Regions from separate parts of the Streptosporangium sp. NPDC023963 genome, predicted to be linked through region 4. Evidence: riboswitches for the same ligand, from Rfam matches in the RefSeq annotation. Region 4 holds a riboswitch; each other region holds the start of a gene.
The links. Region 4 has a riboswitch for cobalamin ahead of AB0F88_RS20760 (CbtB domain-containing protein). Riboswitches for the same ligand answer to the same signal wherever they lie in the genome.
Positions count from the first base shown of each region.

Region 1 (5,674 bases), on a different contig from region 4:
GACGGCCGCTTCGGCCGGGCTCCGGGAGGGACGGTTCCTGCGGTCGGCCGCCCGGTCGCTCTTTTCGGGGATGACGGCTTTGATGTGGCGTCGGCGCAGGTGGACGCGGTCACCGCGAGAGGAGCAGGCCTTGTCGGCGGCCACCGCGGCAGGACGGGCGCGCGGGCGGCCGGCAGGTGGGTGTGCTCGCCCGGCCGTTTCGTGAACCTGGAACCGATCACCATCGGGACCCGGCGGACGTCTCTCGGGGGATCGCCCCCTACGGAACTCTCGCGACCATGCCGAAAACGCCGGGTTCCGCGAGGTCGGGGACGGGCTCGAAGTCGTTCTCAGGACGCCAGCCCTGGACGGGGACGATGCCCGGAGCCAGGAGTTCCAAGCCCTCCAGCCACGCGGCCATGTCCGCGCGGGTACGGCCGACGGCGGCTCCCTGACGGGTGTGGCCGTACAGCTCGTGGCCCTTCTTCACCAGGTCTCCGGTCAGCTCGCCGGGATGGCCGTGGGAAATGACCACGTGGCTGCCGGACACCAGGGGGCGACGGAGCTCGGCGACGATGCGGGCCGCCTCCTTGTCATCGGGGATGAAGTGCAGGACGGCCAGCAGCAACACCCCTACCGGCTGGGTGAAGTCCAGGTAGTCCTGGACCGTGGGGTGCTGGAGGAGGGCGGCCGGGTCGCGGATGTCGGCCGGGACGACCCTCGTGCCGGGGTTGTCGGCGAGCAGCGCGCGGGCGTGGACGAGCACCACGGGATCGTTGTCGACGTAGACCACCCGCGAGTTCGGCGCCGCGCGCTGGGCCACCTGATGAACGTTCTCCTGCGTCGGCAACCCGGCGCCGATGTCGAGGAACTGGCGGACGCCCGCGTCGACGAGGACGCGCACGGCCTGGCCCAGGAAAGCGCGGTTGGCCCTGGCGTTCTCACGCGCGTTCGGCACGGACCGGAGCACCACCTCGGCGGCCTCGCGATCCGCGGCGAAGTGGTCCTTGCCACCCAGCAAGTAGTCGTATATGCGCGCCGCGCTCGGCACGCTCAAGTCCACGCCCGTTATGTCCATGGGCGAAAGGTTAGTGAATCAAGCTCCTTCGCCGACGATTTTCACGCAAGGGCCGGACATTGACCCTCGGCCGCCCGAGTGAGGTCTGCGCGCTCGCCGGAAGTCAGCCCGGATCACCGCGGTCGACCCGGATCACCGCGGTCAGCCCGGATCACCGCGGTCGCCCCGGAGAAGACCGATCGGCGGGCCGGCCTGGCAGGCCACGAGACCGGCCCCTGTCTCCGAGGCTCGATCACGTGGCTGAGGCTCCTCACCCCAACCACATGATCGAGCCTCTGAACAGGCTCTAGACCGCTTCCGCGCGGACACGCAGGGCGGCCTCGACCATGTTCCTGAGGCTGGCCTCCGTCTCCGGATAGCCGCGGGTCTTCAGGCCGCAGTCGGGGTTGACCCAGAGCAGGGCCGGATCCACCGAGGCCGCGGCCGTACGCAGGGCGGCCTCGATCTCCCCGACCGAGGGCACCCTGGGCGAGTGGATGTCCCACACGCCGGGCCCGATGCCGCGCGCGTAGCCGAAGGCGCGCAGGTCGTCCAGGAGTTCCATCCGGGAGCGGGCCGCCTCGACGCTGGTCACGTCGGCGTCCAGGTCGCCGATCGCGCCGATGATCTCCCCGAACTCCGAATAGCACATGTGGGTGTGGATCTGCGTGCTGTCGGCCACCCCGCTGGTGGCCAGCCGGAACGCGGCGACCGCCCACTCCAGGTAGGCCTCGCGGTCGGCCCGCCGCAGCGGCAGCAGCTCGCGCAGCGCGGGCTCGTCGACCTGGATGATCCTGATGCCCGCCGCCTCGAGATCGCGGGTCTCGTCGCGCAGCGCCAGCGCCACCTGCCTGGCGGTCTCGCCCAGCGGCTGGTCGTCGCGGACGAACGACCAGGCCAGCATGGTCACCGGGCCGGTGAGCATGCCCTTGACCGGCTTCTTCGTCCGCGACTGCGCGTAGGAGGCCCAGCGCACCGTCATCGGCTCGGGACGGGAGACGTCGCCGAACAGGATCGGCGGGCGGACGTAGCGGCTGCCGTACGACTGCACCCAGCCGTGCTCGGTGGCGGCGTAGCCCTCCAGCATCTCGGCGAAGTACTGGACCATGTCGTTGCGCTCGGGCTCGCCGTGCACCAGCACGTCCAGGCCGATGTCCTCCTGCAGCGCGATGACGCGGTCGATCTCGGCCTCCATCCTGCGCTCGTACCCGGCCCTGTCGAGGTCGCCCGAGCGCATGGCGGCGCGGGCCTGGCGCACCTCGCCGGTCTGCGGGAAGGAGCCGATGGTGGTGGTGGCCAACGGCGGCAGGCCCAGGTCGGCGTTCTGCACGGCGAGCCGCTCGGCGTGCGGGGCGCGAGGGCGGCCCTCGCCCAGGGCGTCCAGCCTGGCTCGCACCCGAGGGTTGAGGAACCGCTCGACGGTCCTCTCCCCCGCGACGACCTCCTCGCCGTTCAGCGCCCGGCCGATCCGTACGACCTCGTCGACCTTCTGCCGGGCGAAGGCCAGCCGCTCGCGCAGCCGCGGGTCCAGCGAGGTCTCGGCGTCCAGGTCGAGCGGGACGTGCAGCAGCGAGCAGGAGGTGCTCACCACCAGCCGGTCGCTCAGGCCGAGCAGTGCGGCACAGGTCGCCAGCGCCTTCGCGATGTCGGTACGCCAGACGTTGCGGCCGTCGACGACCCCGGCGACGAGGGTCTTGCCGGGCAGCCCACCGGCGGCGGCCAGCGCCTCCAGGTTGCCGGGCGCCGAGACGAAGTCCAGGCCGACGGCCTCGACCCGGCTGCGGGCCAGGATCTCCAGCGCGGGCCCGATCTCGCCGAAGTAGGTGGCCACCAGCAGCCGGGGGCGGCTGCTGAGCTCCCCCAGCCGCGCGTAGGCCCGGCGCAGCGCGGCCAGCTCCTCGTCCGTACGGTCGGCGGCCAGCACCGGCTCGTCCAGCTGCACCTCGGCCACCCCCGCCGCGGCCATCCGCTCCAGCAGCTCGGCGTAGGTCTCCAGCAGGCCGTCCAGCAGCCGCAGCGGCGCGAAGCCGGGCTCGGTGGACTTGGCCAGCAGCAGGAACGACAGCGGCCCGACCAGCACCGGCCGGGTCTCGACGCCCAGCCGCCGCGCCTCGGCGTGCTCGGCCAGCGGCTTGCTCCAGTCGAGCCGGAACCGGGTCTCGGGGCCCACTTCCGGAACCAGGTAGTGGTAGTTGGTGTCGAACCACTTGGTCATCTCCAGCGGCGCCATCCCCTCGGCACCCCGGGCCATCGCGAAGTACGGATCCGCCGCCCCGGAAAACCGCTCGGGCACCGCCCCCACCATGACGGTGGTGTCCAGCACGTGGTCATACAGCGAGAAGGTGTTGGACGGCACCACATCCAGCCCCGCCCCCGACAGCTCCCGCCACACCCCCTGCCGCAACCCCGCGGCCGTCTCCTGCAAGCCGGCGGCGTCGATGCGCCCGGCCCAGTAATCCTCCGTCGCCCTCTTCACCTCGCGACGGCCCCCGATACGGGGGTAACCCAAAACGGTCGTGGTGACCTTGCTCATGGCGTCCTTCCCTCGGCTCATGCCATGCCGACCCACGGCCACACGGAAGGAACACACGGGAAAGACACATCCCAGGCCCTCCCACGAGGCCACGGATCACCGCGCACCGGACGGCGCACAGGCGGCTGGCAGGTCTTCGGACTCGCGGGCATCACACTCAACTCCTACTGACCGTCGCTTCCCAGATGACACGCACCCAGTGCCGATGACGGCGTTCGTTCCCACTCACCGCTGCGGGGCAGTCCCGGAATCACACCGGGTTCCCTCTTACGACTCCCGACACCACAACGGCCCCGGGAGAACCAACCGCACAACGAGCATAACCCGCCCCTGCCGAAGAACCCGCGCTCCCCCTGTCCGAGGGACGCCACACCGGAAGCAGTCACCGACACGACGACCTCTTCTGGGCCGAGCTGACTTGGCAACGCATCGCCACTGCCCGCGAGATCGTCAGAGAACGGGCTCATCGTGAAATGGAGTGCTTCGTGCTTCATAAGGACGCGCTCCGGCCACCCGGAAGCCGCCTTCACTCTTCCGTACCGGATCCGGGGAAGTGATCTAGGCTTGGCCGCATGACCGACTACCTTCAGGTTTCGACCACAGTGGACAGTCGCGATGCGGCGATGAATCTTCTCAGATCTGCCGTTCGTGCGAAATTGGCAGCGTCAGGCCAAGTCTTCGGGCCTGCCCAGTCTGTTTTCTGGCATGAGGGAAAAATGGGCGAAGGGGAAGAGTGGCAGATCTTCCTGAGGACGACTGTGGAGCGCTACCCGGACTTGGAGGCACATTTGATATCCGAGCACCCGTGGAACAACCCTGAAGTGACCTTCACATCGATTGACGGTGGGTCGGCTCCGTACTTGGAATGGCTGAGCAAGACGACGGCGTAGCCATGCGGTCGAAAAGTTCGGCAACGGATGGCAGCGATCTGTGATCCTCAAGACGCTCAAGAACGGCGCTGACGCGCTGGCGCGGACGAATCGACGCGACATCCATAGAGAGGCTCAGCGACTGACTCAGGGCGGCGGATGCGCGTTCGATCTCCCCTGCGTCTAGATACGCTTCCGAAAGCCAAGTCGTATAGAGGGACTTGTCTCGGGCGTGGGTGTCTTCGTACTTCGAGAGAGCATCTTCAAGAACGGCGATGGCCTTAACGGGTTGATTCAGCGCGACCCAGCACCGCCCCGTCATGATCTGAAGTTCGAGCCGGTCAACCCAGAGTGCCCAAGCTGGGTTCGGCTCACCACTGCTCTCCTCAAGGGCCCTACCGGCTTCTTCAAGACCTCTTTCGACCTCAACCTGGTATCTCTGCCCTTCAGACGCGTACGCTCATGCCGCCCGCTCCAGCAGGAGTGCCCTGACCGCAGGGGGAGTCCCTCGCTCCGCCACCCGGTACGAAGCATCCGCTTCCTGAATCCCCGGAGAGCCGTAACTTACTTTCTGATAAGCCAGGAACGCCAGCGAGTTGGCAAGAAGAGCGGTGTCTCCGGCGTCGGTGGCGGCCGACAGGCTTTTCTTGAAAAGCTGCCTCGCCCTCTTGGCCCATCCCGCGTCGAAGGCAGCCCATCCCGCCTGCTGTGCTTGCTCGCTGACCACGCTTAGAAGCGCTCTTCCCGTCTTCTGCGTATAACTGGCCTCGTTGACGAGTGTACTCGTTCTCTCAAGCTCGGCAGCATAGAGAGGATAGGTTTCGGCGCCGCCTAGATAGTCGTCGATTCGACGTAGCCGCGCAATGCGCTTGCGAAGCGAAACGACAAGCTCATCATTGACGCGTCGCCCCTGAGGAAGACTCTCAAACGGTACTGGAACAGCGGCAATTCCCACAGTCGCCACGGACGCACCGAGAAATTCTCTGCGTAGCACATCATCCTCCAGCTCGGTGCGTGACGTGCTTTCCGCGCTGAACAGTTCATTCTCTTCCAGGTCAAAAGCTCGGCAGTAAAGCAGCCGGTATGGATCCCTCGGCTTATGCCTGCCCGCTTCCCAGTCTTTGATCATGCGGGTGACGGAATCCCGTCCCGGCATACGGCTACGCGTACGTTCGTCGGCCAGATCGGTCAACGCTCGGGCCATTTCCCGCTGAGTCCACAGCCGGTTGCGCCGTT
Region 1 is NZ_JBEZZK010000011.1:71,924-77,597, reverse strand. It holds partial or broken gene AB0F88_RS28780 (IS5/IS1182 family transposase) at 22-177, opposite strand; gene AB0F88_RS28775 (SAM-dependent methyltransferase) at 260-1,057, opposite strand; gene metE (5-methyltetrahydropteroyltriglutamate--homocysteine S-methyltransferase) at 1,344-3,569, opposite strand; cobalamin riboswitch at 3,679-3,891, opposite strand; gene cutA (divalent-cation tolerance protein CutA) at 4,142-4,459, shown strand; gene AB0F88_RS28760 (hypothetical protein) at 4,899-5,674, opposite strand, start outside.
Region 1: another riboswitch for cobalamin. It lies ahead of metE (5-methyltetrahydropteroyltriglutamate--homocysteine S-methyltransferase); the one in region 4 lies ahead of AB0F88_RS20760 (CbtB domain-containing protein).

Region 2 (5,674 bases), on a different contig from region 4:
CGTTGGAGACCTGCGGCTCGATGCACTCGTAGCAGCCCGCGATGGAGGCGATCGTGGCCGTCGGCGCGATCGCGATCATCAGCGAGTTGCGCAGGCCGGTCCCGGCGATCCGCTCCCTGAGCTCGGCCCACTCCGCGGACCCCGCCGCCCCGTAGTGGTCGGGGTGCAGCACCCCGGCGGCGGCCCTGGTCTCCTCGTACGAGGGGTGGCGGCCCCGCTCCACGGCCAGGTCGGAGGAGGTCCGGTAGGCGGCGAGCGCGATCTCCTCGGAGATCCTGGTGGACAGCTCCAGGGCGCGCGGCGAGTCGAACGGCAGCCGCAACGTGAACAGCACGTCGGCCAGGCCCATCACGCCCAGCCCGATCGGGCGCCACTTCCGGTTGGCCGCCTCCGCCTCGGGGGTCGGGTAGAAGCCCAGGTCGATGGTGCGGTCGAGGAACCGCACGGCGGTACGGACGGTCGCGCGCAGCCGCGCCCAGTCGACGGCCTCCCCGGCGTCCGCCGACAGGTGGGCGGCGAGGTTGATCGAGCCGAGGTTGCAGACGGCGGTCTCCGCGTCGCCGGTGACCTCGAGGATCTCGGTGCAGAGGTTCGACAGGTGGATGACGTTTTCCGGCCTGGCCGTCTGGTTGGAGGTCCGGTTGGCCGCGTCCTTGAAGGTCATCCAGCCGTTGCCGGTCTGGGCGAGCGTGCGCATCATCCGCCCGTACAGGGTGCGGGCGGGGATCTGCCGGGTGAAGCGGCCCTCGGCCTCGGCGGCCCGGTAGGCGTCGTCGAACGCGGTGCCGTACAGGTCGGTGAGGTGCGGGACCTCCTTGGGGTCGAACAGCGACCAGACGCCGTCGGCCTCGACCCGGCGCATGAACTCGTCGGGGATCCAGTTGGCCAGGTTCAGGTTGTGCGTGCGGCGGGCCTCCTCACCGGTGTTGTCGCGCAGTTCCAGGAACTCCTCGACGTCGGCGTGCCAGGGCTCCAGGTAGACGCAGGCCGCGCCCTTGCGCCGGCCGCCCTGGTTGACCGCGGCCACGCTGGAGTCGAGCGTGCGCAGCCAGGGCACGATGCCGTTGGAGTGGCCGTTGGTGCCGCGGATCAGCGAGCCCCGCGAGCGGACCCTGGTCCAGGCGATGCCGATGCCCCCCGCGTACTTCGACAGCCGAGCGACCTGCCCGTAGCGCTCGTAGATGGACTCCAGCTCGTCGCGGGGCGAGTCGAGCAGGAAGCACGAGGAGAGCTGGGGCCTGCGGGAGCCGGAGTTGAACAGCGTGGGCGAGCTGGGCAGGTAGGACAGGGTGGCCATGAGCGCGTACAGCTCGGCGGCCTCCTCGACGGTCTCGGACAGGCCGCAGGCCACCCGCAGGAAGAAGTGCTGCGGGCGCTCCAGGACCTTGCGGGTCCTCGGGTGGCGCAGCAGGTAGCGGTCGTAGACGGTACGCAGCCCGAAGTACTCGAACCTGGCGTCGGCCCCAGGGTCGGCCAGCGCGTCCAGCACCCCGGCGTGGGCGGCCACGAACTCCGCGAGCCCGTCCTGGATCAGCCCCGCCTCGTGGGTCGCGGCGATGGACTCGGAGAAGTCGCGCACGCCGTGCTCGGCGGCCTCGTCGGCGATCAGCTCGGCCAGCATCGCGGCGGCGATCCTGGAGTTCTCGGGATCGGTGATCACCCGGGCGGCCGCCTCGTCGATGGCGAGCCTGCGGTCGTCCGTCGCGGTCCCCGCCGTGGTACCCGCCGCGGTCTCCGCCAATGCCTGTGTCACGTAGTGCCCCTCGCTCGATCGGACTTCCCCGTACGGCTCCGCCGGATGGGCACGCGTCCGCGAGCGATCCCGGGCACGCCGGATCGCCTCGTTCCGCGGGCCCTCCCACGAGGCCCTGGACATTCACGTCACCGGCAGGTCTTCGGACTCACGGGCGCATCGCACATGCCTACCGGCCGTCGCTTCCCAGGCATGGCTCACCCAGTGCTCAATGACGGCTTTCGTTCCCGTTCACCGCTGCGGGGCAGTCCCGGAATCTCACCGGGTTCCCTCTTGCCTCGCCCCTCGCGGGGCGAACCAGCAACGAGCAGGATCCTACATCTAGGGGCGGCGGACGCAACTACCCCAACAAGTTGTGTCGGAGGACTTCAACAGTCCGAGCTCGTGAAGCACGCCGCGAGTGCGGCCCGTCTCGGTGGAGAGCCACTGGCGGAACTCGTCGCCGCTGAGGTAGACCCGGCTCCAGCCGCGGGACGCGCACAGGGCACGCCAGCGCGGCGCGGCGTCGATCCTGTCACACAGGGCGACAGCGGCGTCCCGGTCCCCCGGGCTCATGCCCTTGGGGCCCAGCAGGCCGCACCAGTCGCTGTACTCCAGGCGGACGTCGACCTCCAGGAGCGTCGGCGCGTCGATCCCGTCGATCCGGCCGCCGGAGGAGACCACCAGGGGCCGCAGGCGGCCCGCGGCGATCTCGGGCCGCAGGGCGCGCGCCGACCCCAGCAGGGCCGCCACCCGGCCGACGTGGAGCGCCTCGGCGGCGTCCTCGGGGGCGAGGAATCCGGCGTACTCCAGCAGCCGGGTGTCCACCCCCAGGCACTTGCCGATCATGCCGTAGAGCACGTGGTCGGAGCCGCCCTCCGACCGGCCTCCGACCGTCAGCCCCGCCGGGTCGTGCCGCAGCCGCGCGACGAAGTCCTCGAAGGTACGCAGGCGGGAGCCGGAGGGGACCACCAGGACCGCCCAGTCGCCGACCAGGCGGGCGACGGGAGTGGCGGCGTTCACCACGGCCGCGGTGTTGGCGATCTCCGCGGCGGCCACCATCGGCATCGCGGTGACGAGCAGCCTGCCCTCGCGCGCGAAGGGTCCGCGGAAGGCGCCGAACGCGTCGCGCGGCGCGGAGCCCAGGGCCCCCGCCCGCTCGACGGCCATCGCGGTGCGCGCCAGTCCCGACTGGACCAGGACGGTCGCCAGCCTGCCCGCGATCCCGTCCCAGCCGTGACCGTCGGCGGTCGGCTCGAGAAGGAACAGGCGCCTCACCCCCGGGTCGGCGCCGCCGTCCGCGCCGCACCCCGCGGCGACCGCGGCTCCCGCCGCCAGTGCGAAAAACCCCCTACGGCGCATAAGCGCCCCTTCCCCCAAGAACCCCCTATACCATAGGTTACTTTCCCCTCACTTTCTGTGATGAAGTGGGGTATGCCGGAACTTCCGGTGATCCACATTCGGACACGGACCACCGGAAAAGACGGAAAAGACACCGTGAATCCGGATACCGGAGACGATCGTCTCGCGGAGGGCTCCGGGGAACGCCCCCGTCCCCGGCAGGCCGGGGACGGGGGCGCGAAGGCAGGGACGGAAGGGGCCGGGGTTTCACTCCACCGTGACGCTCTTGGCCAGGTTCCTCGGCTTGTCGACGTCCCGGCCCAGCGCCACGGCGGCGTGGTAGGCGAAGAGCTGGAGCGGGATCGACAGCAGGATCGGGTCCAGCTCGGTCTCGTTCTTGGGCACCACGACGCAGTCGTCGGCCAGCTTGGGGTCGGCCGTGCGGTGGCCCACCATGAGCACCCGGCCGCCCCGGGCGCGGATCTCGCCCAGCGTGGTGAGGTTCTTGTCCAGCAGCTCGTCGTCGGGGACGATCGCCACCGTCGGCATGTCCGGGCCGATCAGCGCCAGCGGCCCGTGCTTGAGCTCGCTGGCCGGGTACGCCTCGGCGTGCACGTACGAGATCTCCTTGAGCTTCTGCGCGCCCTCGCGGGCCACCGGGTAACCCCTGACCCGGCCCACGAACATCATGCTCGGCGACTCGGCGTACTTGCCCGCCAGCTCCTTGATCTGCGGCTCCAGCGCCAGGATCTCCTTGATCTGGTCCGGCAGCCTCCGCAGGCCGTCGCAGATCCTGCGGCCGTCGGCGGGAGACAGGTCCCGCACCCGGCCCAGGTGCAGCGCGAGCAGCGCGAAGGCCACGGCGGTCGAGGTGAACGCCTTGGTGCTCGCCACCGAGACCTCCGGACCCGCGTGCAGGTAGACGCCGCCGTCGCACTCGCGGGCGATCGCGCTGCCCACGGTGTTGACGATGCCGAGCACCCTGCCGCCCTTGCGCTTGAGCTCCTGCACGGCGGCGAGGGTGTCGTAGGTCTCCCCCGACTGGCTGATCGCCACGTAGAGGGTGTCGGCCTCCACCACCGGGCTGCGGTAGCGGAACTCGCTGGCCGGCTCCGCGTCGGCCGGGATGCGCGCCAGCTCCTCGATGAGCTGCGCGCCGATCTGGCCCGAGTAGTACGCGGAACCGCAGCCGATGATCTTCACCCGGCGGAACGAGCGGGTCTCCCGCGCGTCCATGTTGAGACCGCCCAGGTGGGCGATGTGGAAGCGGTCGTCCAGCCGCCCGCGCAGCGTCCTGGCCACCGTGTCGGGCTGCTCGGAGATCTCCTTGAGCAGGTAGTGCTCGTAGCCGCCGGTGTCGTAGTGCCCGGCCTCCCAGTCGACGGTCAGCGTCTCCTTGGCCGTCTCCCGCGCGTCGCTGGCGAAGGTGTTGAACCCGTCGGCCCGCAGCACGGCGATCTCGCCGTCCTCCAGGTGCACCACCTGGCGGGTGTAGCGGACCAGCGCGGCGACGTCGGACGCGGCGAACATCTCCTTCTCGCCGATGCCCAGCACGATGGGGCTGCCGTTGCGCGCCACGACCACCTCACCCGGGCGCTCGGAGTCGATCACCGCGATCCCGTACGTGCCGACGACCCGCTTGAGCGCGGTCCGCACGGCCTCCTCCAGCGAGTCGGCCTCCTTGACCGTGCGGGCGATCAGGTGCGACAGCACCTCGGTGTCGGTCTCCGACAGGAAGATCGCCCCGTCGGCCTCCAGCTTGGCGCGCAGTTCGTCGGCGTTCTCGATGATGCCGTTGTGCACGACGCCGATGCGCTCGTCGGTGGACAGGTGCGGGTGGGCGTTGACGTCGCTGGGCGCGCCGTGGGTGGCCCAGCGGGTGTGGCCGATGCCCAGGCCGCCCTTGAACCGCGCGGGCACGACCGCGGCCAGGTCGGCCACCCGGCCCTTGACCTTGCGCATCTTGAGACCCTTGTTGGAGACCACCACCCCGGCCGAGTCGTAGCCCCGGTACTCAAGACGCTGCAGGCCCTCCAGCAGGATGGGTGCCGCGTCCTTGGGCCCCACGTAGGCCACGATTCCGCACATGTAACGCTCCTTGTCCGTAAACGATCGAGGTGCCGTCGTCTGTTACCCGTAGACGATCCGGCGAAGCTGCCGCAGGGAGAGTTCGGGTGCCGCGACACGGCGTGCCGCCAGTTCGGCGGCGACCCTGGGGAAGATCTTCTCGTTGACCAGCCCCCTGGCCTTGAGCTCCGCGTGGCGCCGCCGGACGAACTCGTCGACGGGCTCGGAGAAATAGGCCAGCACGTCCGCGACGACCCGCGCCGCCTCGCCCGGACCGAGCGCGCTCGTCCGGGTCAGGTGGGTGATCAGATCCTCGTGCGGATTCCGTGCCGTGGACACAGAGCAGGACCATACGCATCCGGGAGAGAACACACCAAGTTTCCTGCCCGATTTCGGGCAGAGAATCTCTTCAACATCACAACCCCGCCGCAATGCACGACAGTCGGTAATCTCTGATAACTCTAGGTAGCTACCAGAGGGGGAGGAACCGCTATGCGCCGCCTGCCGGGGACCACCGTCGTCGCCGCTCTCACC
Region 2 is NZ_JBEZZK010000004.1:445,980-451,653, forward strand. It holds gene AB0F88_RS16460 (ribonucleoside-diphosphate reductase subunit alpha) at 1-1,753, opposite strand, end outside; cobalamin riboswitch at 1,869-2,070, opposite strand; gene AB0F88_RS16465 (tripartite tricarboxylate transporter substrate-binding protein) at 2,075-3,094, opposite strand; gene glmS (glutamine--fructose-6-phosphate transaminase (isomerizing)) at 3,341-5,161, opposite strand; gene AB0F88_RS16475 (hypothetical protein) at 5,204-5,479, opposite strand; gene AB0F88_RS16480 (N-acetylmuramoyl-L-alanine amidase) at 5,633-5,674, shown strand, end outside.
Region 2: another riboswitch for cobalamin. It lies ahead of AB0F88_RS16460 (ribonucleoside-diphosphate reductase subunit alpha); the one in region 4 lies ahead of AB0F88_RS20760 (CbtB domain-containing protein).

Region 3 (5,674 bases), on a different contig from region 4:
GGAGGTCGCGCAGGACGGCGGGGTCGGGGTGCTCCCACATGCCCCGGTTCGCCGCCTCCAGCAACCGCTCGGCGATCCCGTGCAGCGCCCACGGGTTGGACCTGGCCATGAACGCCTGGTTCTCCGGGTCCAGCACGTAGGTCGCGGCCAGCTTGTCGTACATCCAGTCGGCGACGACGCCGGTGGTGGCGTCGTAGCCGAACAGGTAGTCGACGGTGGCGGCCAGCTCGAAGGCGCCCTTGTAACCGTGCCTACGCATCGCGGCCAGCCAGCGGGGGTTGACCACCCTGGCGCGGAAGATCCTGGACGTCTCCTCGGAGAGCGTCCTGGTGCGGACCGCGTCCGGCCTGGTGCTGTCGCCGATGTAGGCGGCCGGTGCCTTCCCGGTGAGCGCCCGGACGGTGGCGATCATGCCTCCGTGGTACTGGAAGTAGTCGTCGGAGTCGGCGATGTCGTGCTCGCGGGTGTCGACGTTCTTGGCCGCCACGGCGATCCTGCGGTAGGCCGTCTCCATGTCCTGCCTGGCGGGAACGCCGTCGACGCCCCGGCCGTAGGCGAAGCCGCCCCAGACCGCGTACACCTCGGCCAGGTCGGCGTCGTCGCGCCAGTTGCGGCTGTCGATCAGCGGCAGCAGCCCGGCCCCGTACGCCCCCGGCCGGGAGCCGAAGATGCGCATGGTGGCCCTGCGCTCGTCGCCGTGCTCGGCCCGGTCGGCGAGCACGTGCGCCCGCACGTAGTTGAGCTCCTCGGGCTCCTCCAGCCCGGCCGCCAGCCGTACGGCGTCGTCCAGCATCGCCACGACGTGCGGGAAGGCGTCGCGGAAGAAGCCGCTGATCCTGATGGTGACGTCCACGCGCGGGCGGCCCAGCTCGGTGGCCGGGATCGGTTCCAGGCCGGTGACGCGGCGCGAGGCCTCGTCCCAGACCGGTCGCACGCCGAGCAGCGCCAGCACCTCGGCGACGTCGTCCCCGGCGGTGCGCATGGCGCTGGTCCCCCAGACCGACAGCCCGACCGAGCGCGGCCAGTCACCGGTGTCGGCGCGGTAGCGCTCCAGCAGGGAGTCGGCCATCGCCTGGCCGGTCTCCCACGCCAGCCTGCTCGGCACGGCCTTGGGATCGACCGAGTAGAAGTTGCGGCCGGTGGGAAGCACGTTGATCAGCCCGCGCAGCGGCGACCCGCTCGGCCCGGCCGGGACGTAACCGCCGTCGAGGGCGTGCAGGATCGCGTCGATCTCGTCGGTGGTGCGCGCCAGCCGGGGCACGACCTCGACGGCGGCGAACCGCAGGATCCGCTCCACCGTCCCGACGTCCGCGCCGTCCGCGCCGCCCGCGCCGCCCGCGCCGCGCTCGACGGCCGCTTCCCCGGAGGCGGGTACGCCGCTTCGACCGGTCGCGTCGTTCGTGCCGGTCGCGTCGTTCGAACCGGTCGAACCGGTCGAACCGGTCGAACCGGTCGTGCCGGGTACGCCGCTCTGAGCGGTCGCGTTCGGGCCGGTCGAACCGGCGCCCTGGGCCGGGGCGTCCGCCCGGCCCAGGACCTCGGCGGTCACCTCCCCCGCCGCCGACGGGTCCCAGCCGCGCCGCTCCATGGCCTCGACCAGGGCTCGGGCCAGGGTCTCGGCCTCGTCGACGCCGATCCGCCCGGCGCTGCCGTCCTCGGCCAGGCCGAGGGCCTCGCGCAGCCCGACGAGCGCCTCGCTGCCCGCCCACATCTGCCGGGCGCGGAGCATGGCTAGCACCAGGTCGACGCGCGGCCGCCCCTCGGGAGCGACTCCCAGCACGTGCAGGCCGTCGCGGATCTGGACGTCCTTGACCTCGCACAGCCAGCCGTCGATGTGCAGCAGGAAGTCGTCGAACTCGGCGTCGTGCGGGCGGTCGGCGACGCCGAGGTCGTGGTCGAGCCTGGCGGCCTGGATCAGCGTCCAGATCTGGGCGCGGATCGCGGGCAGCTTGGCCGGGTCCATCGCCGCGATGGAGGCGTGCTCGTCGAGGAGCTGCTCCAGCCTGGCCATGTCCCCGTAGCTGTCGGCGCGGGCCATCGGCGGGACGAGGTGGTCGACCAGGGTGGCGTGCGCGCGGCGCTTGGCCTGGGTGCCCTCGCCGGGGTCGTTGACGAGGAACGGGTAGATGAGCGGCAGGTCGCCGAGCGCGGCGTCCGGGCCGCAGGAGGCCGACAGGCCCGCCGACTTGCCGGGCAGCCACTCCAGGTTGCCGTGCTTGCCCACGTGGACCACGGCGTGCGCGCCGAAGCCGTCGGCCAGCCAGCGGTAGGCGGCCAGGTAGTGGTGGCTGGGCGGCAGGTCGGGGTCGTGGTAGATCGCGATGGGGTTCTCGCCGAAGCCGCGCGGCGGCTGCACCATCACCACCACGTTGCCCGAGCGCAGCGCGGCCAGCACGATCTCGCCCTCCGGGTCGCGCGACCTGTCCACGAACAGCTCGCCGGGCGCCGGGCCCCAGTGTTCCTCCATCCGGGCGCGCAGGTCCGCCGGGAGGGTGGCGTACCACTCGGCGTACCGGCTCGCCGCGATGCGCACCGGGTTCCCGGCGAGCTGCTCCTCGGTGAGCCAGTCCTGGTCCTGCCCGCCCGCGGCGATCAGCGCGTGGATGAGCGCGTCGCCGTCCTGCCCGGTCACCCCGGGCAGCTCGTCCTCGGCGCCGATGTCGTACCCGCGCTCACGCAGCGCGGCCAGCAGCCGCACCAGGCTGGCCGGGGTGTCCAGGCCGACGGCGTTGCCGATGCGGGCGTGCTTGGTGGGGTAGGCCGACAGCATCAGCACCAGCCGCCGCTCGGCGGGCGGGATGTGCCGCAGCGCGGCGTGGCGCACCGCGATGCCCGCCACCCGCGAGGCCCGCTCGGGGTCGGCCACGTAGACGGTGAGCCCGTCCTCGTCGATCTCCTTGAAGGAGAACGGCACCGTGATGATCCGCCCGTCGAACTCGGGGATCGCGACCTGGGTGGCGGCGTCCAGCGGGGACAGGCCGTCGTCGTTCTCCTCCCAGGAGGCCCGGCTGCTCGTCAGGCACAGGCCCTGCAGGATCGGCACGTCCAGCTCGGCGAGCGCGCCGACGTCCCAGGCCTCGTCGTCCCCGCCCGCCGACGCCGTCGCCGGACGGGTGCCGCCCGCGGCGAGCACGGTCACCACCAGGGCGTCCACCGTGCGCAGGACCTCCACCAGGCCGGGCTCGGCGGTGCGCAGGGAGGCGCAGTACACCGGCAGCGCCCGCGCCCCCGCGTCCTCGACCGCCGAGCACAGCGCCTCGACGAAGGCGGTGTTGCCGGCCACGTGGTGGGCCCGGTAGTAGAGCACGCCGACGACGGGACCGTCCTGGTCGCGCGCCTCGCGCTCCAGCGTTCCCCAGGTGGGGGTGGGCTCGGGCGCGGCGAAACCGTGGCCGGTGAGCAGCAGCGTGTCGGACAGGAAACGGTGCAGCTCGGTCAGGTTGGCCGGGCCGCCGTGGGCGAGGTAGGCGTGCGCCTCGGCGCAGACCCCGCCGGGCACCGTGGACAGCTCCATCAGCTCGGCGTCGGGCGCCTGCTCGCCACCGAGCACGACGACGGGCCGGGGGCCGGCGAGCAGGGCGTCCAGTCCCTCCTCCCAGGCGCGGCGCCCGCCCAGCAGGCGTACCACGACCAGGTCTGCGCCCTCCAGCAGCGGCGGGAGGTCGGCGGCGGTGAGCCTGGCGGGGTTGCCGAGCCGGTAGCCGGCGCCGCTCGCGCGAGCGCTCAGCAGGTCGGTGTCGGAGGTCGAGAGCAGGAGGATCACGCGCCACACTCCAGGACAGGCAGGGCGGTACGGCCCGGGGATGCCACGGCGTGGCGGGGGAACGGGGATGCCACGGCGTGGCGGGGGAACGGGGAAAAGCGCGCGGCGTGGCGGGGCGGCGGTGATGCCGCCGTGCTGCTGGGGAACAGCGAAGAACGCGCGGCATCACGGAGGAACGGAGATGCCACGGTGTCGCGGGGGAACGGCGAAGAGCGCACGGAGCTTCCTCCCTCGGGGTCCTCGCCCCGGGTCGTCGTCGGCCGCGACGGCTGGAGTCTCCTGGCTCCCGGATCGGTGCTCACCCCGGCCTTCCCGCCCGTCGTCGGACAGTGGCCCGGGTGGGGTTCGCTCCCCGGTTACAGTGGCGGGACCGCGCCGGATTCACACCGGCTTCCTCCCTTTGCCGTCGCCAACGATGACACTACGGCAGTCCGGTTCGTTGCAAGAAACTGGCGTTAACATCCTTCGAGTGTCCATTGCCGACTTTTCCGGACGATCGCGACTCGACGCGTGTCCCGGGGCGCTTCAGGTCCATGCCGCCGCGGACGGCGGCCTGGCCCGCGTCCGCGTTCCCGGAGGCCGTCTCACCCCCTTCCAGCTGCGCGAACTCGCCGAGGCCGCAGCTGAGTACGGCAGCGGCGTCATCGAGCTGACCTCCCGCGCGAACGTCCAGGTGCGCGGCCTCGGCCCGGAGGATCCGGACAGCGGTACGGGGGACGGCACGGGGAACGGGTTCGCCGCGCGGATGGCGCGGGCGGGCCTGCTGCCCTCGGCGACGCACGAGCGGATCCGCAACATCCTCGCCTCCCCGCTGACCGGACTGGACGGACCGGCCGGGCCGAGCGGACCGACCGGGTCGAGCGAACCGGGCGGACCGGGCGGACCGGATGCTCCGGACAGCACGAACGGTCCGGGCCATCCGGACGGCGGCGGGATCGCCGACGTCACACCGCTGATCGGCGAGCTGGACCGGCGGCTGTGCGCCCGCCCCGCCCTCGCCGCCCTGCCGGGGCGATTCATGTTCGCCCTCGACGACGGCCGGGGGGACGTGGCCGGCCTGGGCGCGGACGCCGGGGTCCTGCTCACGGGGCCGGACGAGGCCGCGCTGATCCTCGCCGGGACCGACACCGGCCTGCGCGTCCCGCCGGCCGGAGCCGTGACCGCCCTGCTCGCCGCCGCCGAGGCGTTCCTCGACGAGCTGGCCACCCGGGACGTCACCGCCTGGCGGATCGCCGAACTCCCCGGCGGCCCCGCCCTGATCGCCGCCCGCGTGCGGACCGCCCTCGGGGTTCCCGGTACGACGCCCTTCACCCCGGTGAGACCGCGGGTCGTGTCCCTCGGGCCGGTCGGCGTCATCGGGAGCACGGACGGGACGAGGAGCGAAACCGGTGCCGGAGGAGAGACGGGTCCCGCGAGCGGCACCCGGGACGGCGTCGGGAACGGCACCGGGGACGGGGGCGCGCGGGTCGCGCTCGGGGTGGCGGTCCCGCTGGGGCGGCTGACCTCCGCGCTGGCGCTGCTGCTCGCGGACGCCGCCTCGGGCGGGGAGATCCGGCTCACGCCATGGCGTGGCGTGGTCCTGCCCGGCCTGGACCGCGCCGAGGTCGCGGGCACGGCCGCCCGCCTGGAGGCCGCCGGGCTGGTCGTCGACCCCGCCTCGCCGTGGATCGGTGTGACGGCCTGCACCGGCCGCCCCGGCTGCGCCAAGTCCCTGGCCGACGTCCAGGCCGACGCGGCCGCCGCCATCGCCATCGCCACCACCACAGCCACCACCACAGCCACCACCACCGCCACCACCACCGCCACAGCCGTCGGCACGACCTCGCCGCCCGCCGTCCCGCCGCCCGCGGCCGTACAGCCCACGGCCGTACAGCCCACGGCCGTACCGCTCACGACCGCACCGCCCACGAC
Region 3 is NZ_JBEZZK010000017.1:194,297-199,970, reverse strand. It holds gene cobN (cobaltochelatase subunit CobN) at 1-3,763, opposite strand, end outside; cobalamin riboswitch at 4,036-4,184, opposite strand; gene AB0F88_RS36150 (precorrin-3B synthase) at 4,233-5,674, shown strand, end outside.
Region 3: another riboswitch for cobalamin. It lies ahead of cobN (cobaltochelatase subunit CobN); the one in region 4 lies ahead of AB0F88_RS20760 (CbtB domain-containing protein).

Region 4 (5,674 bases):
GACGGTTCCCGCGAGGCCCGGACCTCCACGGTCAGCCCGAAGCGGTCGAGCAGCTGCGGGCGCAGCTCCCCCTCCTCGGGGTTCATCGTCCCGACCAGCAGGAACCGGGCGGCGTGCCGTACCGACACCCCCTCGCGCTCGACGTAGCAGGTGCCGAGGGCTGCGGCGTCGAGCAGCAGGTCCACCAGGTGGTCGTGCAGGAGGTTGACCTCGTCGACGTACAGGACGCCCCGGTGGGCGCTCGCCAGGAGGCCGGGTTCGAAGGATTTCACGCCCTCGGTGAGGGCTCGCTCGATGTCGAGGGAGCCGACGAGGCGGTCCTCGGAGGCGCCGACGGGCAGCTCGACCAGGCGGGCGGGCCGCACGGCGCCGTCCCGCGCTCCGCCGGACCGCGCGACGCCGGACTGAACGGTGGCGGGCTGAACGGTGGCGGGCCGAAGGGTGGCGGGCGGGGTGGGCCGGTCGCCCGGTTCGGTACGGCCCTCGTGCGGCCCGTCCGGGCAGCCGGGGTCGGGGGCGTCGGGGTCGCAGGAGAAGCGGCAGCCGGTCACCACCTCGACGGGCGGCAGGAGCGCGGCCAGCGCCCGTACGACCGTGGACTTGGCGGTGCCCTTCTCCCCCCTGACCAGCACTCCCCCGACGCGGGGGGAGACCGCGTTGAGGATCAGCGCGAGTTTCAGGTCCTCCAGCCCCACGATCGCGGTGAAGGGATAGCGGGAGTCACGCACCTTCGGGATCTCCTGTCCGTCTCGTCGAATCAAAGGGTCGCCGGGCGCTCGAACCGTCACGGGAAGTAGCTGAGCCGCCAGCGCCCGCCGCGCCCGGTGAGCGTCACGCGGGCCAGCGGCGCGACGTCGACGCGCCAGAAGGCCTGGGCGGGGGCGCCGAGGGCGTGGACGACCGCGGCGCGGATGACCGCCGGGTGGGTGACCGCGACGGCCCTGCCGGGGGCGCGGACGGCGAGCCAGCCGGACACCCTGGCCAGGAGCGCGGTGACCGGCTCCCCGCCGTGCGGCGCCGCGCCGGGGTCGCCGAGCCAGGAGGCGAGCGCCTCGGGTTCCGCGGCCTCGACCTCGCCGAGCGTCATCCCGCTCCAGCGGCCGTAGTCGCAGTCGGCCAGCAGCGGGTCGTGCTCGGCCCGCAGGCCGAGCGCCGCCGCCGTCTGGACGCAGCGCAGCTCGGCGGGGCAGGCCGCGGGACCCGGGCCGAGGTCCCGCGCCATCCCCTCGGCCCGGCGCAGGCCGGGTTCGTCGAGTGGTTCGTCACCCGGGAACGCGGCCCGTACCGTCGCCGAGGTGGAGGCGTGGCAGACCAGGAGCAGGCGGGTGACCCCCGAGGGGGTCGTCACACCGGGCCGCGCCCGCGGGCGGCGAAGGCGAACAGCGCGCCGACGCCGGCCCAGAAGACCACCTGGGTCCCCATGGAGGCGACCCGGAAGTCCCACAGGAGGTCGGCGGGGAAGCCCCGGGGCACCTCCGAGATCTCCGGCAGGAGGATCCAGGCCGCGACGACGGGGACCAGGAAGGTGGCGCCCGCCGACAGCCAGCGCACCCACGGTTCGCTCCGCGAGGCGTAGCGGTAGGCGGCGACGGCGGCGGCGACCGCGAGGATCCCGATGACCACCGCGACCAGGTAGAGCACGGTGCGCTGGTTGATGGTCTCCGGATCACCGACGGCCGGTGGGTTGGCGGGATATTTCACGAAAGGGATGAGGACGACGGCGGTGAACGCCGCGGCGGCGAGGGTGACCGCGAGCACCGGCTCCGAACGGGGGCCCGCCCGGCCGCGTACGGCCGCGTAGACGAGGGAGAACAGGCCCCCGACCGCCAGGCCGTACAGGCCGAGGGCGAGGAAGAGCCCGAAGCGCTGCCCGTCCCTGCTGACCAGCGCCTCCTCCTCGTCGTGGGAGTGGGCGGCGGTCCCGGTGTCGTCGTGTGACCCGGCCGGGGCGGCGGCCGCGGCCGCCTCCTCCAGCGCGATGGCCTGGTCGATGCGAGGTTCGCCGACGGTGTAGGCGAAGACGGCCGCGAGCAGCCCTGCGAGCAGTCCGACGACGAGGCCCCGGACGATGAGTTTGGTGATCACCTGTGGCTCAGTGGCACGGCACGCCGAGCAGGTGACGCCCGTCGTGCATGAGTTCGTGCAGGTAGTTCCCCGCCTGTGAGATCGCTCCCTGGTCGAAGGTGACCAGGTAGGCGAGGAGCAGCAGCACCGGTACGGCGAGCAGCCAGCGGGTGAGCGAGGGCCATGGGATGGGCTGGGTGTGCGGTGCCGAGATCTGGCTCACGGCTACCTCCTCCGGGATTGACGCGTCCCTTTTCGTAGGTCGGTGGCGGCCGAGTGTGACCTGGCTTCCGGCTCCTGGGAGCCGGTTACAGTGGCGCGACCGCACCGGAGTTTCACCGGATTTCCCTCGCACCGCCACAAAACACCCGGAACGTATCCCGGTTCTCTGTCCCCCGTCAATCCGGGTGTCCGGTTTGACGGGCTCCGGCCCTCACGGGGTCCGGGCATGACGAGGGGGGAGGTGGCCCGGCCGGACCGCCTCCCCCCTCGCGGGAGTCACTGCTCGCCGGTCAGCGCCGTCACCAGCTCCGCGGCGGTACGGCAGCGGTCGAACAGCTCGCCCACGTGTGCCTTGGTGCCGCGCAGCGGCTCAAGGGTGGGGACGCGCTGCAGCGACTCGCGGCCGGGGATGTCGAAGATGACCGAGTCCCAGGAGGCCGCGGCCACCGACTCGCTGTACTGGCTCAGGCAGCGGCCGCGGAAGTAGGCTCGGGTGTCGTTGGGCGGCACCTCGATGGCCCGCTGGACCTCTTCCTCGGTGACCAGCCGCTGCATGCGGCCCCGGGCGACCAGCCGGTTGTAGAGCCCCCGGTCGGGACGGATGTCGGAGTACTGGAGGTCGACGAGCTGCAGGCGCGGGTGCGACCAGGGCAGGCCGTCACGGGTGCGGTAGCCCTCCAGGAGCTCCAGCTTGGCCACCCAGTCGAGCTCCCCGGACAGCTGCATCGGGTCCTCCGCCAGGCGGGTGAGGACCGACTCCCAGCGCTCGAGGATGTCCTTGGTGGGCTCGTCCAGGCCGTTGGCGCTGCGCTCCTCGGCGTACTTGCGGGCGAGCTCCAGATACTCCATCTGCAGCTGCACCGCCGTCAGCTTGCGACCGTCGCGCATGGAGATCTCGTACTTGAGCGTGGGGTCGTGCGAGACCGCGCGCAGGGCCTGGACGGGGTTGTCCACGGCCAGGTCGCGGGTGAAGTAGTTGTCCTCGATCATGGCCAGGACGAGCGCGGTCGACCCCAGCTTCAGGTAGGTCGAGATCTCCGACATGTTGGCGTCGCCGATGATGACGTGCAGGCGGCGGTATTTCTCCGGGTCGGCGTGCGGCTCGTCCCGGGTGTTGATGATCGGCCGCTTGAGCGTCGTCTCCAGGCCCACCTCGACCTCGAAGAAGTCGGCCCGCTGGCTGATCTGGAAACCCTCGCCCCGGGAGTCCTGGCCGATGCCGACCTTGCCCGCGCCGGTGACGACCTGCCGGGAAACGAAGAACGGCGTCAGGTGCCTGACGATGTCGGCGAACGAGGTGGCCCGGCGCATGAGGTAGTTCTCGTGACAGCCGTAGGAGGCGCCCTTGTTGTCGGTGTTGTTCTTGTAGAGCTGGATCGGGGCGTTGGCCGGCATCGCCGAGGCGCGGACCGCCGCGTCGTGCATCACCCGCTCGCCAGCCTTGTCCCAGATCACCGCCGCCCGGGGATTGGTGCACTCGGGCGTGGAGTATTCGGGGTGGGCGTGGTCGACGTACAGCCGGGCCCCGTTCGTGAGGATCACATTCGCCAGGCCGAGGTCCTCGTCGGTCAGCTGGCTCTGGTCGGCCACTTCCCGCGCGAGGTCGAACCCCCGTGCGTCCCGCAGCGGGTTCTCCTCCTCGAAGTCCCATCGCGCGCGCCGAGCCCTCGCGGCCGAGGCCGCCAGATAGGCGTTCACGACCTGAGAGGAGGTCACCATCGCGTTGGCCCCCGGCTGTCCGGGCACGGAGATGCCGTACTCGGTCTCGATGCCCATCACCCGCCGTACCGTCATGCGCACCCTCTGTTCGTCAGGGACTGATTCTCTCCGTGGTATCTATTCCCGACCCTAGACCCTTCACTATGCCCGGTGGTCGGACAGTTATGGCACCGAAGCCTTTTCGCCCGTTGCGAGGGGGATCGAGGAGAGCGCGGGGAGCTGTGACGGGGACGGGGATGCGGCCCTTCTCCGCCTCCTGGACTTGACGAACTCCTGAAGCGGACGCTCGGCCAACCGGTACACCAGGTAGGAGAACGCCATCGCGGCCAGCACGGTGACCAGCGCGGTCAGCGGGGGCGGCAGCGTGTCCCGCAGGGCGGGAACGATCAGGACCGCGGCCGGGGTGTGGAACAGGTAGAGCGGGTAGGTGAGCGCGCCCAGGACGACCAGGCCGCGCCAGCGCAGCCACCCCAGCCAGCCGAGCGCCACCATCGCCATGAGCACGTAGAAGCCGATCACGGTGGCGGCCACGGCCCACTCGGGCACGGGCATCGCGGCGTAGCCGACGTTCTCGATCCGCCCGGCCACCCGGTCGATCGCCGCGTTCACGGCCAGGCCGCCGCTGATCCCGGCGAAACACCACAGGACGAGCCTGGGGCCGAACTTCGTCATCAGGAAGAACGCCATGCCGCCGACGAAGTACGCCGCGTACTTGGGCATGACCACCAGGTCGACCCAGGCCTCGTCGCTCCCGGTGAAGAACCCGGCCGCCAGCAGCCAGACGCCCATGAAGGCCAGGCAGCGGTTGAGCGTCACCCCGGCGATCACCAGGATCGAGATCAGCACGTAGAAGCGGAGCTCCACCCACAGCGACCAGTAGACGCCGTTGGCGTCGTAGACGCCGAAGGCCCGCTGGAGCATCGTGAGGTTGATCCCGTACTCGCCGAGGCCGAGCTTGGGGTCCAGGGCCGTGGCGGCGGTCAGCCCGTAGACGGCGGCGGTGACGGCCACGCTGACCCAGTAGGCGGGAAACAGCCGCACCAGCCGGGAGAGGGCGAACGCCCCCAGGCCCCGCCCCCAGATGCTCATCAGGATCACGAAGCCGCTGATCATGAAGAACAGCTCGACGCCGAGGATGCCGAGCCCGGAGACGGTGGAGATCGCCGGGAACAGCTCGGCCGGGCGGTCGCCCCACACCGAGGCGAAGGCGATGAAGTAGTGGAAGGCGAGCACCGCGATGGCGGCGAGGAAGCGCAGGAGGTCGAGCTCGGCGAGGCGGCCGCCTCCCCGAGGCGCCTCGCGGGACCCCGCGCCGTTCACCGGGCGGCCGGGCCGGAATGTTCACGCACGCCACTTGGACGGCGTCTCGATCATTCGGGTTCCCTGTGACGGCCGTTATTTCCGTTCACTCCCGGGACGGGCGTGAACGGAAATACGGACCTTTAACTACAAAAATGGATAAAACCGGACAAGATTTATCACCTGCCGAACGCTCGCACCGTCGACGAGGGTTTCGGGAAGACGCCGGCGGCGCGGTCCCCGGGAGGGGAGCCGCGCCGCCGGTCACACGTGGTTACAGGTACTGACCGGTGTTGGCCACCGTGTCGATGGAGCGCCCGGCCTCGGTGCCCTGCTTGCCCGTCACGAGGGTACGGATGTAGACGATCCG
Region 4 is NZ_JBEZZK010000006.1:213,932-219,605, reverse strand. It holds gene AB0F88_RS20775 (magnesium chelatase subunit D family protein) at 1-728, opposite strand, end outside; gene AB0F88_RS20770 (histidine phosphatase family protein) at 785-1,348, opposite strand; gene AB0F88_RS20765 (CbtA family protein) at 1,345-2,085, opposite strand; gene AB0F88_RS20760 (CbtB domain-containing protein) at 2,093-2,287, opposite strand; cobalamin riboswitch at 2,322-2,451, opposite strand; gene dop (depupylase/deamidase Dop) at 2,563-4,080, opposite strand; gene AB0F88_RS20750 (acyltransferase) at 4,168-5,325, opposite strand; gene arc (proteasome ATPase) at 5,579-5,674, opposite strand, start outside.